3 regions of the Mesorhizobium opportunistum WSM2075 genome follow, and region 3 is predicted to be linked to each of the others. Evidence: predicted binding sites of a transcription regulator. Region 3 holds the regulator's gene; each other region holds the start of a gene.
The links. Region 3 encodes LexA, which represses DNA repair genes until DNA is damaged. Its sites were predicted from a motif close to TGTTCNNNNTGTGTTCNG; they were not measured.
Positions count from the first base shown of each region.

Region 1: a site for LexA is predicted at 2,225-2,242, ahead of MESOP_RS28015 (PA0069 family radical SAM protein). Genes of this name have one in related genera too.
Region 2: a site for LexA is predicted at 3,142-3,159, ahead of MESOP_RS25630 (ATP-dependent helicase). Genes of this name have one in related genera too.

Region 1 covers NC_015675.1:5,797,430-5,802,682, forward strand. Annotated here, with positions in the region: gene MESOP_RS27995 (4-(cytidine 5'-diphospho)-2-C-methyl-D-erythritol kinase) at 1-279, shown strand, start outside; gene moaB (molybdenum cofactor biosynthesis protein B) at 266-820, shown strand; gene MESOP_RS28005 (GFA family protein) at 957-1,391, shown strand; partial or broken gene MESOP_RS34165 (hypothetical protein) at 1,381-1,628, opposite strand; gene MESOP_RS28010 (glycosyltransferase) at 1,645-2,166, opposite strand; gene MESOP_RS28015 (PA0069 family radical SAM protein) at 2,318-3,472, shown strand; gene MESOP_RS28020 (ribonuclease HII) at 3,602-4,297, shown strand; gene MESOP_RS28025 (F0F1 ATP synthase subunit B) at 4,556-5,047, opposite strand; gene MESOP_RS28030 (F0F1 ATP synthase subunit B) at 5,058-5,253, opposite strand, start outside.
Region 2 covers NC_015675.1:5,291,032-5,296,284, forward strand. Annotated here, with positions in the region: gene MESOP_RS25620 (ABC transporter substrate-binding protein) at 1-42, opposite strand, end outside; gene dapB (4-hydroxy-tetrahydrodipicolinate reductase) at 246-1,025, opposite strand; gene MESOP_RS25630 (ATP-dependent helicase) at 1,034-3,127, opposite strand; gene MESOP_RS35820 (hypothetical protein) at 3,229-3,402, opposite strand; gene MESOP_RS35825 (hypothetical protein) at 3,514-3,657, shown strand; gene MESOP_RS25635 (hypothetical protein) at 3,729-3,929, opposite strand; gene MESOP_RS25640 (hydantoinase/carbamoylase family amidase) at 4,216-5,253, opposite strand, start outside.
Region 3 covers NC_015675.1:4,392,627-4,397,879, forward strand. Annotated here, with positions in the region: gene gltX (glutamate--tRNA ligase) at 1-150, opposite strand, end outside; gene MESOP_RS21150 (ComEC/Rec2 family competence protein) at 252-2,705, shown strand; gene lexA (transcriptional repressor LexA) at 2,699-3,451, opposite strand; gene MESOP_RS21160 (pyridoxal-phosphate dependent enzyme) at 3,827-4,801, opposite strand; gene MESOP_RS21165 (GntR family transcriptional regulator) at 4,798-5,253, opposite strand, start outside.

The DNA of each region.
Region 1 (5,253 bases), 1.4 Mb from region 3:
GATTTTCACAGCCTGCGCAACTGGCTGGAACTCACCCGCAACGATCTCCAACCGGCGGCGCTGGCGATACAGCCCGCCATAGGCCGGGCGCTCTCATGGCTCGATAAGGCTGGATCGGGTTTTTCACGCATGTCCGGATCGGGCGCGACGTGCTTCGGCCTGTTCGAGACCGGCAATGTCGCCAAGCGCGCGGCGGCCGAGATCCGCGGGCGCCAGCCCGACTGGTTCGTCGCGGCGACGCGCAGCATCGCATCGGAGGGCGCAGATGGCCAGAACTGACGAAAGCCGGTCCTTCATTCCGGTGCGTGTCGCGGTGCTGACCGTTTCCGACACACGCAGCCTCGCCGACGACAAATCCGGACAGACGCTGGCCGACCGCATCACCGAGGCCGGCCACATCCTGGCCGCCCGCGATATCGTCACCGATGACCGCGACAAGATCCGCGACACGGTGCTTGGCTGGTCGAAGGACGCGGCGATCGACGTCGTCATCACCACCGGCGGCACCGGTTTCACCGGCCGCGACGTTACCCCGGAGGCGCTGGAACCGATCTTCGAAAAGCGCATGGACGGCTTTTCGGAAGTGTTCCACCGCATCTCCTACGACAAGATCGGCACCTCGACGATCCAGAGCCGGGCGACGGGCGGCGTCGTCAATGCCACTTTCGTCTTCGTGCTGCCGGGTTCGCCCGGCGCCTGCAAGGACGCCTGGGACGGCATCTTGAAGGCGCAGCTCGACTACCGGCATATGCCCTGCAACTTCGTCGAGATCATGCCGCGCCTGGACGAGCACCTGCGGCGCGGCAAATCGGCTCTGTAAAAGCCGAGGCAAGGCGCCGGTTTCACGTCGCGTTTGCCGGGCAAAATGCTGCCCTCGCCTTCGAAAGACCATTCCAAACGCGATGCCGGAGGAAGTACCTTTCGTAGCGGGGGCCCTTGCCGTTGACGATGAGGCGATGACTGTGCATGCCGGCGGATGCCATTGCGGCAACATACGCCTTCGATTTTCAACCGACCTCGACCCCTCGCAAATCGAAGTCCGCGCCTGCCAATGCGCGTTCTGCATCAAACATGGCTCGCGCGCCGTTGCCGATCCGCTCGGACAGTTGATCGTCTCGGTCGAGGACCACGCCCGTTTGCACAGATACCGGTTCGGATTGCGCACCGCCGACTACTTGATCTGCCGGGACTGCGGCGTCTATGTCGCGGCGGTCACCACCGATGGCGGGGATGCAAGGGCGATCGTCATCGTCAATGCCCTGGACGACCGGCTGCGGTTCAGCCGCGAGCCAGCCGCCATGGACTATGATGCCGAGAGCAGGCAAGAACGCATTGCCCGGCGACAGGCACGCTGGATGCCTGTGGAGATCCTGTCCGCTTTCAGCGGATGACCGGTTCGCCGTGAAACCGCCGGCGCGAAAGCGCAGATACGCCGAAGCCGACTTCCATCATCAGCCGCGGCGTGCGTGCCGGCACGGTGCCCATGTGGAAGCCGAGGCCAGCTTCGCCGGTCAGTGTCACCGGGCTCTGCTCGCCATAGGCGTCCAGTACCTCCTTGGCGGGATGGCCGACAGTAGGGCTAGCTGATGCTTGAGGGCGCGGCGATTATGGCTGCCCCTGACGTAGACAGCAGCTGCAAAAGAATCATTTGCGCGATTCCCGCTTCGCCGGCGCTATCCAGATCTCGGCGTCGAGCTTCTTTGTCGCCAGGCCGCGTGCAAGCGCCTCGGCACTGCCGGCGTGCTTCGACAAGGACGCTGCCTGCCGCTTGCTGATCACCAATCCGTCGGCCAGGGCACGGTTTCCCGAAAACACCCGCGCCAGGAACGGCACTCGGCTGCCGCGTGCACGCGAGAACCGCGCCGCCATGGTTTGCCTGGCCGTGTGGGCGACGACCGCTTCGGTCCAGCCCTCCACCAGCCTGGCGCCCGGTTCCAGCAGCAACAGCCAGTCGCCCTTGGCCTGCCTGATGCCGGCGGCGACACCGCCGCTCGCGACATAGTGGCAGCCGGCATGCTCGGCGACATGATGCGTCTGGTCGGTGGAGCCGATGTCGCAGACGACGACCTCGCGCACCACGCCCTCGACGGCGCCGCCAATCAGCGAGCCGAGCGTGCGGGCGAGAGCCTCCTCGTCATTGCGGGTTTCGATGAGAACACTGAGCATCATCAGCCGAATAGCGGAAAGGTGGACACGATGCCAGTTCTTGCAGCGCATCATAGAAAGTTCTTGCTTTGTTCTCATCAAGAGAATAGGAATAATTTCCATGAGCAGAGCGATTCGACACAACATGGACAGTCCCTGGGAGCGGGCGAAGATGGAGCCGATCATGCGCGCCGACATTGCAGCCTTCGGAGCAGGACGAGCCGAGATGGCCAATGCGATGATCGAGCAGAGCGGCATGCGCATCCGTCCGGACCGCAACCGTGGCCGGTCGGCGGGCATCAATCCGTCCGGCCGGTTCGAGCCGTTCACCCGGCATGTCTTCGATGATGGCTGGAGTTCGCTGGAGGAACTGCCGCCGTTCAAGACCGAGGTGCAGGTGGAAAAGCCGCGCACCATCATCACCCGCAACGAATCGCCAGACATCTCCTTCGACCGCTCGATCAACCCCTATCGCGGCTGCGAACACGGCTGCGTCTATTGCTTCGCGCGGCCGACGCATTCGTTCATGGGCCTGTCGCCGGGCCTGGATTTCGAATCCAAGCTATTCGCCAAGCCGGATGCGGCGCGGCTGCTCGACAAGGAACTGTCGAAGGACGGCTACCAGCCACGCACCATCGCCATCGGCACCAACACCGATCCCTACCAGCCGATCGAGAAGCAGTACCGGATCATGCGCGAGATCCTCGAAGTGCTGGAGGCGCGCGGCCATCCGGTCGGCATCGTCACCAAATCCGCTTTGGTGACGCGCGACATCGACATCCTGTCGCGCATGGCCGAGCGCGGGCTCGCCAAGGTGGCGCTGTCGGTGACGACGCTCGACCGTATGCTGGCGCGCACGATGGAGCCGCGCGCATCGACGCCGACCAAGCGGCTGGAGGCGATCAGGCAGCTTTCCGATGCCGGCATTCCGGCCTCGGTCATGGTGGCACCGATCATCCCTGGCCTGACCGACCAGGAGATGGAACGGATCCTCGATTCGGCGAGCGCTGCCGGCGCGCGCGAGGCGGGTTATGTCGTGCTGCGACTGCCGCTGGAGGTCAGCCCGATCTTCAAGGACTGGCTGCTGCGCCACTATCCCGACCGCTATCGCCACGTAATGTCGCTGATCCGCTCGATGCGCGACGGCAAGGACTACGATTCGGAATGGGGCAAGCGCATGAAGGGCGCCGGACCCTATGCCTGGCAGATCGGCCGGCGCTTCGAGATCACCGCCAAGCGGCTCGGCCTCAATGCCGAACGGCGCACGCTGAGAACCGACCAGTTCGTCGCCGCGGGAAAGGACCAGGAGCAGCTGATGCTGCTTTGATCTTCCTTTTCGCTTGTGAAATCCCGTCCGGCCTGCCCCGGCCAGCAGACGGTGCCCTCCCGGTCCGGCGCCCCACCCGACCCGGAGGGACTTGCGGAGAATCGGAACCGATGCGAACCTCGCCGCAACATGGCTCGCGCGCGTTCTGATTCTCCGCTTCTCTTCGAAATTGTCGAGAAACCCGATTTCTCCTTCGAGACGAAGGCGATGGCCGACGGCCTGTGGCCCGTGGCGGGGATGGATGAGGCTGGCCGTGGCCCGCTGGCCGGGCCGGTGGTCGCTGCGGCAGTGGTGCTCGACCCAGCCAACATCCCCGAGGGCCTCGACGATTCCAAACGGCTCAGCCATTTGCAGCGCGAGGCATTGTTCCTGCGCATTCTCGGCTCCGCGCAGGCGGTCTCGATGGCCTCGATCAGTGCCGAGGGCATCGACGGCAGCAATATCCTCAAGGCGAGCCTTGAGGCGATGCGACGCGCGCTGGTCGGGCTGTCGGTTCGGCCTAAGCTCGCGCTTGCCGACGGACGCGACGTGCCGCCGGGGTTGCCGTGCGAGGGCCGCGCGTTGATCAAGGGTGACCAGCGCTCGCAGTCGATCGCCGCTGCCTCCATCGTCGCCAAGGTCATGCGCGACCGCATGATGTGCGGTTGCGGCAGCCATAACGGCCGCTACGGATTCGAGGTGCACATGGGTTACGCCACGGCCCGGCACCGCACGGCCATCGAGGCGCACGGCCCGGTCGCGCGCCTGCATCGCGTGTCGTTTTCGCCGTTCAGGCTGGGCGGTGCCGAGGTGGTTGAAGAAGAGAGTTTCGACGGATTGGATTGAGCTTGAGCGTCTGATCTCCCCACTCGAGGGGGAGATGTCGCCGAAGGCGACAGAAGGGGTAGGTTCGACCGGGCGCGACGCCCCTTCATATGAAAGATCAGGCCGGCACATTACGTGAGGCGACCCCCTCTGGCCTGCCGGCCATCTCCCCCTCAAGGAGGGAGATTAGCGCTTCGCCGCCTTCGCCATCTGATGTCCGCACAACAAAAAAAGCCGCCAGGTTGCCCCGGCGGCTTTTTGATTTCCAACGCTGTCAGCTCAGTTGAGCTTTGCCTTCACGTCCGCGAGCGAAGCCTTGAACAGATCGGCCCCGGCCTTGACGTCGACCTTGGCGGCGAGCAGCGCGCGGGCGGCTTCGACGGCAATGTCGACGGCGCTGGCGCGAACTTCGCTGATGGCGTCACGCTCGGCCTGGCCGATCTTCTGCTCGGCCAGCGCGGTGCGCCTGGTAACATAGTCTTCGGTCTTCTTGTGCGCTTCGGCGGCGAGCAGATCGGCCTCGCGCTTGGCGGCCGCGACGATGTCGGCTGCCTCCTGCTCGGCTTCCTTGCGCTTGCGCTGATACTGGCCAAGCAGTTGCTGAGCCTCCTCGCGGAGCTTGCGTGCCTCGTCGAGCTCGCTGCTGATGCGCATGGCGCGGGCATCGAGCGCCTTGGCGATCAGGCCTGGCACCTTGATATAGACGGCGATGGCCAGGAAGATGACGAGGGCTATCGTTGCCCAGAGCGTCGCGAGAGATGTGGCGTCCATGATGCGCTCCTCACCGGGCCACGGATTTGACCGCGGCCGCGATCTCGGCCTTGCTGGCCTTGCCGCCGACCAGTGCCTCGACGATCGCCGAAGCGGTATCCTCGGCGATGCTGCCGACTTCCTTCATGGCGTTGGCCTTGATGGAAGAAATGCGCGCCTCGGCCTCGCCGAGCTTTTCATCGAGCGCGGCCTCGATCTTCTTGCGC
Region 2 (5,253 bases), 900 kb from region 3:
GCTTGTGGCTGCAATAGCAAGGGTTAGCGCCGCTGTGCGCAGGGCGCACTTCGAGATGAAACCGGTCACGAAACTTCCTCCACTTGGGCGGCGCGCCATCCCGGCTGCGCCGCATTCCTCCTTACCGGCCGCTCCCGCACCGGTCACACGGCGAACGCCGCAATGACTTCATGGCACGCCCAAGCTTTCAGCTGGCTTTCAGTCGTTTTAGCGGCCGTTGAAATGGAATCCGTTGTGGCTGCCGGTCACGGAGCGCCGAAACCGAGAACGTCGCGCATGTCGTATTCGCCGGGGTGGCGCCCCGCCACCCAGAGTGCCGCGGCAATAGCACCACGGGCGAACATGATGCGGTCGCCGGCCGCATGCGACAGGGTAACCGTTTCGCCCTCGGTGCAGAAGCTGACGCTGTGCTCGCCGACGATGCTGCCGCCACGCACCACCGCGAAGCCGATCTCGCCTGCGGGCCGCGCGCCGGTGACGCCATCGCGAACACGCCGCGCCACCGCGTCGAGTTCGACCTTGCGTCCGCCGGCCACGGCTTGGCCAAGCATCAAGGCGGTGCCCGACGGCGCGTCGATCTTGTGTCGGTGATGCGCCTCGAAGACCTCGGCGTCCCAGTCTTCGGGATCGAGCGCTGTCGCCGCCTGTTCGACCAATCCGACCAGCATGTTCAGCCCCAGCGAAAAGCTGCCGGAGCGCACGATGGCGATGATCTTTGCTGCCTCGGCGATGTCGGCGAATTCAGTCGCATCGAAACCGGTCGATCCGATGACCAGGGCCGGCCCGCCGCGGGCGGCGCAAAACCTTGCCAGGTCGGCCGAGGCCGCCGGCGTGGTGAAGTCGATGACCACATCGGCCGCGGCAAGCGCCTCCTCGCGGCTGACCAGCCCGTCGCCGACGGCGCCGGGCCGGTGGAAGCGAGCGGCGAGCGCCAGCCGTGGATCGGCCCGCACGGCGTCCGTCATCTGGCGGCCCATGCGGCCGAGCGCGCCGGCGATGGCGATCCTGATCGGCGGCTGCGGCATGGCCTCGGCTATTTCCACATGCCGCGCATGCGCGCGCCGATGTCGACGCGCACGTCCGGCCGGGGCGCCCTGCCCTGCGCGGCCTGCGCGCTTGGCCACGACACCTGCTCGAACGCGGCGAGGATCGAGGCCGGGATGAAGCGGGTGCGCGAGGCATAGAGATGGCGGTCCCCGCGCGCCGCCTGGCCGTGAGGAAAGAAGCGCTGCGGCATGACCAGGTTGAGGTTGTCCTTGGCCCGTGTCATCGCGACGTAGAGCAGCCGGCGCTCCTCCTCGATGTCCTCCTTGGTGCCGACGCCGAGATCGGCCGGGATGCAGCCATCGACGGTGTTGAGCACAAAGACATTTTTCCACTCCTGGCCCTTGGCCGAGTGGATGGTCGACAGGATCAGATAATCCTCGTCCCGATGCGGCGGCCCGGCCTGGTCACTGGTCGCGTCCGGCGGGTCGAGCGTCAGCTCGGTCAGGAACCGTTCGCGCGAGGCATAACCCGATCCGATCTGCTCGAGTTGCAAAAGGTCGGCGCGGCGCGTGATCGCATCCTCATGGATGCGCTCCAGATGCGGCTCGTACCACAGCCTGACCTGTTCGAGATCGGCAGGCCATTTGGCGCCGGCCCGCAGGCCCGAATAGAGCGCGACGAAGCTTGGCCAGTCGTCCGCCGCGCGCTGCGGCGGGCGCCATCCGGCCAGGCCCATCGCCTCGTCCAGCGCAGATGTCATCGTCTCGACGACCTGCGCGGCGGCCGAAGGGCCAATTCCCGGCAAAAGCTGCAGCACCCGAAAGCCGGCAACGCGGTCGCGCGGGTTTTCGGCGAAGCGCAGCACCGCCAGCACATCCTTGACGTGGGCGGCATCGAGGAACTTCAAACCGCCGAACTTTACGAAGGGAATGTTGCGCCGCGTCAGCTCGATCTCGAGCGGCCCGCTGTGGTGCGAGGCACGAAACAGCACCGCCTGGGATTTCAGCGCGGTGCCGGCCTCGCGCTCGGCCAGGATGGTATCGCAGACGAAATTCGCCTGCTCGACCTCGTCGCGGACGTTCACCAGTCTCGGCTTGCCCGTGGATTTGCGCTCCGACCACAGGTTCTTGGTGAAGCGTTCCGAGGCCTCGCCGATCACCGCGTTGGCGGCGGCGAGGATGGTCTCGGTCGAGCGGTAGTTGCGCTCCAGCATCACCACATCGGCGGCTTGCGCGAACTGCTTGGGGAAATCGAGAATGTTGCGCACCTCGGCGGCGCGGAACGAATAGATCGACTGCGCATCGTCGCCGACCACCGTCAGCCCGGCACCGTCGGGCTTCAGCGCCATCAGGATCGAAGCCTGCAGCCGGTTTGTGTCCTGGTATTCATCGACGAGCACATGGTCGAAACGCCCGCCCAGATGCGCGGCGATTTCAGGCTCGGCCGCCATCTGCGCCCAATAGAGCAGCAGATCGTCGTAATCGAGCACGTTCTGCGCTTGCTTGGCCTCGACGTAACCGGCGAACAGCTGCTTCAGCTGCTCGGCCCAGCCGGCGCACCAGGGAAAGGCGGAACCCAATACTTCGCCCAACGGCGCCTGCGCGTTGACGGCGCGCGAATAGATGGCGAGGCAGGTGCCCTTGGTCGGAAAGCGCGCCTCCGTCTTCGAGAGGCCGAGTTCATGCCGGACCAGGTTCATCAGGTCGGCGGAATCCTCGCGGTCATGGATGGTGAAGGCCGGATCCAGGCCGATCTCCAGCGCATAATCGCGCAGCAGCCGGGCGCCGATGCCATGAAAGGTGCCGGCCCAGGTCAACGCATCCGTGATCACCGCCGCGTCGCGGCCGAGCACCTCGCCGGCGATGCGCTCGACGCGTCTCGCCATCTCGGACGCGGCGCGCCGCGAAAAGGTCATCAGCAGGATGCGGCGCGGGTCGGCGCCCTTGACGATCAGGTGCGCGACGCGATGCGCCAACGTGTTGGTCTTGCCCGAGCCGGCGCCGGCAATGACCAGCAAAGGCCCCGCGATCTTGCCGTCGCCATGCTCGACGGCCTGGCGCTGGGCGTCGTTCAACCGCTCAAGGTAGGCGGGCGGGACGGTCGATTCCACAAAGGTCGAATCATGGGCGGCGAGGTTCATCGCCCATCAAGCATCGTTTCCGCTTTGTTCGCAACACAGAAGCGGCACGATAGGGGACGACCGCTTTGGAGACTATCGCTTGGGGGACTATCGCTTGGGGACTACCGTTTGGGATCGACACCCATCGCCGCCGATTGACGGCGCAGAGCCTCGCGGTCGCTTCTTGGCGCCGGCAGCAACAGCGGGTCGAAATTGTCGGGCACCTCATCGATCATCTTGCGAGCGAGCCGGTATGCGAGAAGGGCAAGGGTGGCTGCCAGAAGCAAACGGACCATGGATCGGTTCTCCCGTGATCGGGATCAACCAAAGGGACGGCGTTTTGTTCCCTCACGCGAAATTCGCAACCAAACCGACATCACCTCGTTTTGAGACAGGAGGCGATAGCGATGAAAAAGCTAAGATTGGGCCTCGTCCTGGTGGCATTGGCTGTTTCGGCCTGCGACAACAAATTGCCGCCAACGACGGCTCCCGGCGCTGAACAAAGCCTCGCCAGCAACCCCGTCGTAAACACGGGCACTGTCGGCAAGTGAGCCAATGCTCCGTGCAGCAGGTTCTGGGCTCCGTGCAACAGGTTCTGGGCTCCTTGCAACAGGTCGGGTGTTCAAGGCATCGCCGAGATGCATTCCTCGAGCCGCTCGAGGCGGAACTTGGCATTGCGCAGTTCGTGCCCGGCTTCGTGCCGTTGCTGACGGCTTGGGGACGCTGACGCCGCCGTCAGGTTCCGTTCGAGCTCGGCGATACGCGCACGCACCTGCCGCGCTTCGTCCTGACGCAACGCCTTTATCCAGTTCCGCCCGCGCATCTGTCTTCCCGCAAGTCCCCAAAGGCCCGCCGCCTTATGCCAGCAAGACCCTAACTTCCTGGAAGTGCGAATATTCCAAATTTAATGAGTGCTAATTTAGCAAGGCGGCGCCACGGAGAAGAAGGCCGGCGCCGCTTGGGAGGAGAAAGGCGCCGGCCAAGCGGATAAGAGGTCCGCCGCAAGGAAGAGGCTAGCTGAGTCTTGCCGCTGCGTCATGCAGGATCGAGGATTTTGGCTCTTTCCGGGCGTTTTCCCCCGCAAAACGAACCAAACGAGTCCTCGCCCTTCAAACCCCAAGCCGTCGCCTGGCGATGGCGACATGGAAGTTGGCACCGAACAGCAACCCCTCATCATTGAAGTCATAGCTGGAATTATGAAGTGGCGCCGAGGCCTCGCCATTGCCGAGGAAGACGAAACAGCCCGGCACGTGGTCGAGGAGGCGGGCAAAATCCTCCGAGGCTGTCATCGGCTCAGCCGCCACCGCGATGTTGCCGGGTTCGAAGACGTCCCTGGCGGCGGCGAAAGCCGCGTCGACCAGTTCGGCATCGTTGCACAGCGGCACGAATTCGCGGCTGTAGTTCACTTCGGCGGTGACGTTGTAAGCGGCGGCGGTGCCTTCGGCGATTATACGCATCTGGCGTTCGATCCCGGCGCTGACCTCGGGGCGGAAGCTGCGTGCGTCGCCAAGGATGCGGGCCAGGCCGGGCAGCGCATTGCGGGTGCCGTCGGTGATCAGTTCGGTCACCGAAACCACCGATATGTCGGTGATGCCCTCGTCGGCGAGCCGTTCCAGAAAGGCGGCCAGCGCCGCCTCCTCCGCCTGCAAATGCTGTTCGTCGGGATCGCGCAGGTCAACGGTGAAGACGGCGCGCGATGGAATGACGTTGATGGCGTTCGGCTCCAAGCGCATCGTGCCGACAGTGGCAACGGTTGGCGAATTGGAGGCCGCTGCCCGGTCATGTAGGAAGGTGACCACGCGTGCAGCCGCATATCCGGCATCGCAGCGCATCGACATCGGCGTGGTGCCGGCGTGGTTAGCGACGCCGTCGATGGTGATGCGCTGCCAGGAGATGCCTTGCAGGCTCTCCACCGCGCCGATGGGGATGCCCTCGCGCTCCAGGACCGGCCCCTGCTCGATATGCAGCTCGACATAGATGTGCGGCTTGAGAAAGCCAGGTTCGCGATCGCCCGCATAGCCGATGCGGGCGAGTTCCTGGCCGAGCGTGCTGCCGTCCGTGCCGACGGCGGCGAGTGCCGCTTCAACTTCAACGCCGCCGGCATGGACCAGCGATCCCATCATGTCGGGAGAGAAGCGCACGCCTTC
Region 3 (5,253 bases):
ACGCTCGCGATCGGTGTCCTCGATGCGCAGCAGCATCGTGCCGGCAGTATGCTTTGCATACAGCCAGTTGAACAGCGCCGTGCGCGCGCCGCCGATGTGCAGGTAGCCGGTGGGCGAGGGGGCAAAACGGGTGACGACCTTGTCGGACATGGAACTCTCGGGAAGCGTCTGAGGCGGGTGTGGCTGCGCGGACTTTCGCGCGTCGCGCGTTCATGTAGCATAGGGCGTCAGGGGTGCAAGGGGCAGACCCGATGGCTGGACGAAGCCGGGGCTCGGATCAGGGCGAGGACGCAGTTGTCGGCGTCAGCGAGCGGTCCCTGTTTGCGATGCCGCTGCCGGCCTCGCTGCCGACGCAATCGCCTCTCGTGCCGGGTTCAGGCAAGCAGTCGCTACCGGATATCCCCGCCCCAGTTTCGTCGCCGGCCGGCAGGATCGTGCGTGTGCGTCGGCAACTCGGCCGGCTGTCATTGCCGCGCCTGCGCAACGGCATCACTGCGGCGGCGGAGCTGGAGCTTGACCGCGGCATTGGCTTCCTGCTGGTGCCGGTTTGCCTTGCAATCGGCGCGATCGGCTATTTTTCGCTGACGGTCGAACCGGACTTCGCCAGGCCTGTCGCGGTGGTCGTCCTCATGGGCTTCCTGGCGATTGTCTCGCGCTCGTGGCCGAAAACCCATCTGTTCCTGATGGCGGCATTGCTGTGCGCGCTTGGCTTGCTCGCCGCCAAGGTCGAGACGTGGCGCACGGGAACCCGGATGCTGGGCTCGGAAATCTCGACGCAACTGAGCGGCCGCGTGGTCTCGATCGAAGAGATGGAGACCGGCCGCATCCGGCTGACCATCGACGTGACATCGACCGCTCGGCCGAAACTGCGCTACGCGCCGGAAAGGGTCCGGCTTTCGGCACGCAAGATACCGCCGGAAATGACCGCCGGCTCCCTAATCACGGGCTACGCCAAACTGTTGCCGCCAACCGGTCCGGTGCGGCCGGAGAGCTACGATTTCTCCTTCGACAGCTATTTCGCCGGCATTGGCGGCAGCGGGTTCTTTCTCGGCAATCCAAAAGTCGTTGCGGCCGATGACGGTGGCATGCCGCTGTCGGCCCGCCTTTCCTCAGGGATAGAAAACGCCCGCGAAGCCATCGCCGACCATATCAGGGGCAGCGTCGGCGGCGCCGAAGGCGAGATCGCGGCGGCGCTGATCGTCGGCGTGCGCGCCGGCATCCCCGACGAAATCAACGAAGCGATGCGGCGCACCGGCATCTATCACATCATCTCCATTTCGGGACTGCACATGGCGCTGGTCGCCGGAACCATCATGGGGCTGCTGCGCGGCGCCTTCGCGCTGTTCCCGGACTTTTCCGCGCGCCGGCCGGTGAAGAAATACGCGGCCGCGGCCGCACTTTTGTCGATCGCCGCCTATCTCGTCATCTCCGGCGTCGTCGTCGCCGCCGAGCGCAGCTTCATCATGCTGGCGGTGATGCTGATTGCCGTCCTGTTCGATCGCGCGGCTCTGACCATGCGCAATCTGGCGATCTCGGCGATCGCCGTCATCCTGGTTTCCCCGCATGAGGTGGTCGGCCCGAGCTTCCAGATGTCGTTCGCCGCGACCGCGGCCCTGGTCGGCGCCTATGCCGGCTGGGCGGATCACCGGGCGGGAAAAACGAGGCCACCGCCGCCGAAGCGATCCTTGCCCGGTTTCCTGACCCGAAAATTCCTGCTGGCGACAGGCGGATTGGCCATGACCTCGATTATCGCCGGCAGCGCCACGGCGCTGTTTGCCATCTGGCATTTCCAGCGGGTGTCGCCGCTCAGCCTGTTCGCCAATCTGGCCGTCATGCCGATCGTGTCGGTGGTGATGTTCCTGGCCGTTGCCAGCGCGCTGCTGATGCCGTTCGGACTGGATGCGCCATCCCTTTACCTGATGGGCAAGGGCCTGACCGCGATGATCGCCATTTCGGCGTGGATATCAGAACGCTCTCCGGTCGATGCGGTCGGGCTCATCTCACAGCAATCCGTGCTGCTGGTGACGATTGCCCTGGTCATCGCGACGATGGCGACGACGTGGCTGCGGCTTGCAGCGCTTCCATTCGCGCTCGCCGGCTTGCTGGCGGTGTCCGACACGCGCACGCCGGATGTGCTGGTCTCGGAAGACGCGCGGCTGGTCGCGCTGCCGATCGGCGGTGGCGAACTCGCGGTCAGCCGGGCCCGGCCGAACGAATTCACGGTCGACAACTGGAAACGCGCGCTGACGTCCGAAACCATCATCCCGCCAGAGATGTTCGACAAGGCGGATGGACAATTCGATATTGCCGATGCCGTCAATCTCCCGCCGGGAGCGCCGTTCTATTGCACAGACGGTGTCTGTCTCGCCAGGCACCCGTCCGGTGCGATCATAGCGCATGTCGAAGACCGCAAGGATACCTGGAAGGCCTGTGGCTTCGCCGACCTGATCATCGTCAATGACGCGACAGCCTACGATGCCTGCCACAATCCGCTGGTTCTCGTCGTTACCAAACGGCAGCTCGCCCGCAAGGGCAGTGCGGCCATCTTCTTCGACCGCCAATCGGCCACCGGTCCGCCAACCATCAGCTTCGCGGTGGACAGCCCGTATCGGCCCTGGCACGCGCAGCGAAAGTTTTCGCGCGAGGCGAGAGGCCTGGAGCCCTATCGCAAACCTGACAAGCCAAGTGCCGTGCCGGCTCAGTAGCGCCTGATCAGCCCAACCAGCTTGCCCTGCACCTTGACCCTGTCCGGCCCGAAGATGCGCGTCTCGTAGGCCGGATTGGCGGCTTCAAGCGCAATCGAAGCACCCTTGCGGCGGAACCGCTTCAGGGTCGCTTCCTCCTCGTCGACCAGCGCCACGACGATCTCGCCCGGGCTCGCCGTATCGGCGTTGCGGATAATGACCGTGTCGCCATCGAAGATGCCGGCCTCGATCATCGAGTCGCCCTTGACTTCCAGCGCATAGTGCTCGCCGCCCATGATCATGTCCGGCGGCACCGAGATGGTATGCGTCTGATGCTGGATGGCATCGATGGGCACACCGGCGGCGATGCGACCCATGACCGGGATGGACACCGCTGGAACCGCATCGTCGTCGTTGCCAGCAGCGGCAAAGCGCGACGGTGCCGGCTTGATCTGGCGGCCGAGGCTGCCCTGACCGAGACCGCCTTGGCCGAGACTCCCCTGGATGACGCTTGGCGAGAACTTCTTTGCCGCGTTGAGGCCCGGCGCGATCGAATCCGGCAGCCGCAGCACTTCCAGCGCACGCGCCCGGTTGGGCAGCCGGCGAATGAAGCCGCGTTCCTCCAGCGCCGTGATCAAGCGATGGATCCCTGATTTGGAGGCGAGGTCGAGCGCCTCTTTCATCTCGTCGAAGGAGGGCGGAATACCGCTTTCCTTGAGCCGTTCATGAATGAACATCAAGAGTTCATGTTGCTTGCGTGTCAGCATGGCGGCCCCCAAGGCATCTGGACAAGGGTTTTGATCCAGAATGGTTCTGATCCAGAATCGAAAAACAAACCCAGAACAAACACTATCTGTTCCAGTTGTGTTCTGCAACCGTTTAAAGTTTAGTGAATTTGGTAAGAGAGCCGAAATCATTTGCGGCCCGGACAGGCCGGAAATCGGGGTTTTTCGCCCGTTGCCGCCCGTCGCCCGCATTGAAATGTTTGGTTAATAGCCTGTGGCCTGTCTTGCGACATGGCTCGGCATCAGCCGACGGCAGAGCCCGTCGAGGCCGATTTCGGCGCTTGCGATCGGCTTGCCTGCCGTGAACGAAACGAAATCAAAACGCCAACAATCGCCGGTTCGGAAGCAGGTACGGGATCAGGCTGGCGGGATCGCACCGGCCAGCACCTGCGCATAGAATTCCGCATCGATATTGCCGCCGGAGATGACGCAGACGACGTTGCCGGTCGCCCGCTCACTGCTGAGAGCCGCGGCCAGCGAGGCGGCGCCCGCGCCCTCGGCGACGACCTTGGCCTTCGAGAACAGGAGCCGCATGGCCTCCGTCACCTGTTGCAGGCTGACGGCGATGGCACCGTCGATGAGCTGGTTCGCCAACGGCCATAGCTCGGGGATCAGGGAGGGACCGCCAATGCTCTTGATGAAGGAGGGCCGTGTCTCGATCTCGACAATACGTCCGGCCGCCAGTGCGGCGGTGACCGGCGCCGCGTTCTCGTCCTCGACGGCAAAGACCCTCGCCTGCGGACGAAGGGCCTTGAGCGCACTTGCAACGCCGGTCGTCATGCCGCCGCCGCCATATGGCGTCAGCACGAAATCGACCTCCGGCAGATCCTCGACAATCTCGAGGCCGATGGTGCCGTTGCCAGCCAACACCGCCTGATCGGTGACGGGATTGATGAGAAGTTCGTCAATGTCGGGCCGCTCGATCGCGGTGATGTAGCGCCACCAGGTCTCGTGGGAGACAAAGCGCACCTCGCCGCCAAGACGGCGGACACCGTCGATCTTGGTCTGCGGCGCGCCGGCATACATGTAGGCGGCCATCGGAACGCCAAGAGCCCGTGCCGCCCAGGCCAACCCATAGGCCATGTTGCCCGAACTGACGGTCGCAACACCGTGCCTGAGTTCATCGGCGTCACGACAAAGCAAGGTATTGAGCGCCGGCCTGAGCTTGAAGGCGCCGATCGGCGACAGGGTCTCGAGCTTGAGGAATATCCGCTGGTCGGCACGGCCAAGATCGAGGCGCAGCAGCGGGGTGCGCGGCAGCCAGGCGGCCAGCCGATCGCGGGCTTCGGCAATCTCGTCAAGCGTCGGACGATGCGGAGGTGCCGAGATCATCCGGCAACCGCTTTCAAGCTGCCGGCGCGCGCGACGTCCTTGTTCGCGTCGCCGTCCTCGCTGTGGACATAGACGTGCAGCGTATAACCGATGTGGGCCGTCATCAGCGCTTTTGCCCGCTCGACGTCGCGGTCCAGGGCGGCTTCCATGATCGCCGTGTGGTGCTCGATCGCCATCGCCTCGCGCAGCGCGTTCATGGCCTCTTCGTAGCCGTCCTTGAGGCCGGCCGCCGCCCGCAATGTCGGCGCCAGCCCAAGAAAGCGATGGTGCCGGCGCAGCTGGTCCGAGATCGTCGAGCGAAACCGCAACAGCCAGCTGGATGTCGCAGCGCTCAGCAGCGCGGCATGAAAAGCCTCGTGGTTCTCGTCCCACTGGTCGACGGCGGCATCCGATGGGTCGTCCACCGCGGTCTTGCAGCGGGCGAGCCGGTAGTGCGCGGTGACAACCGCGTC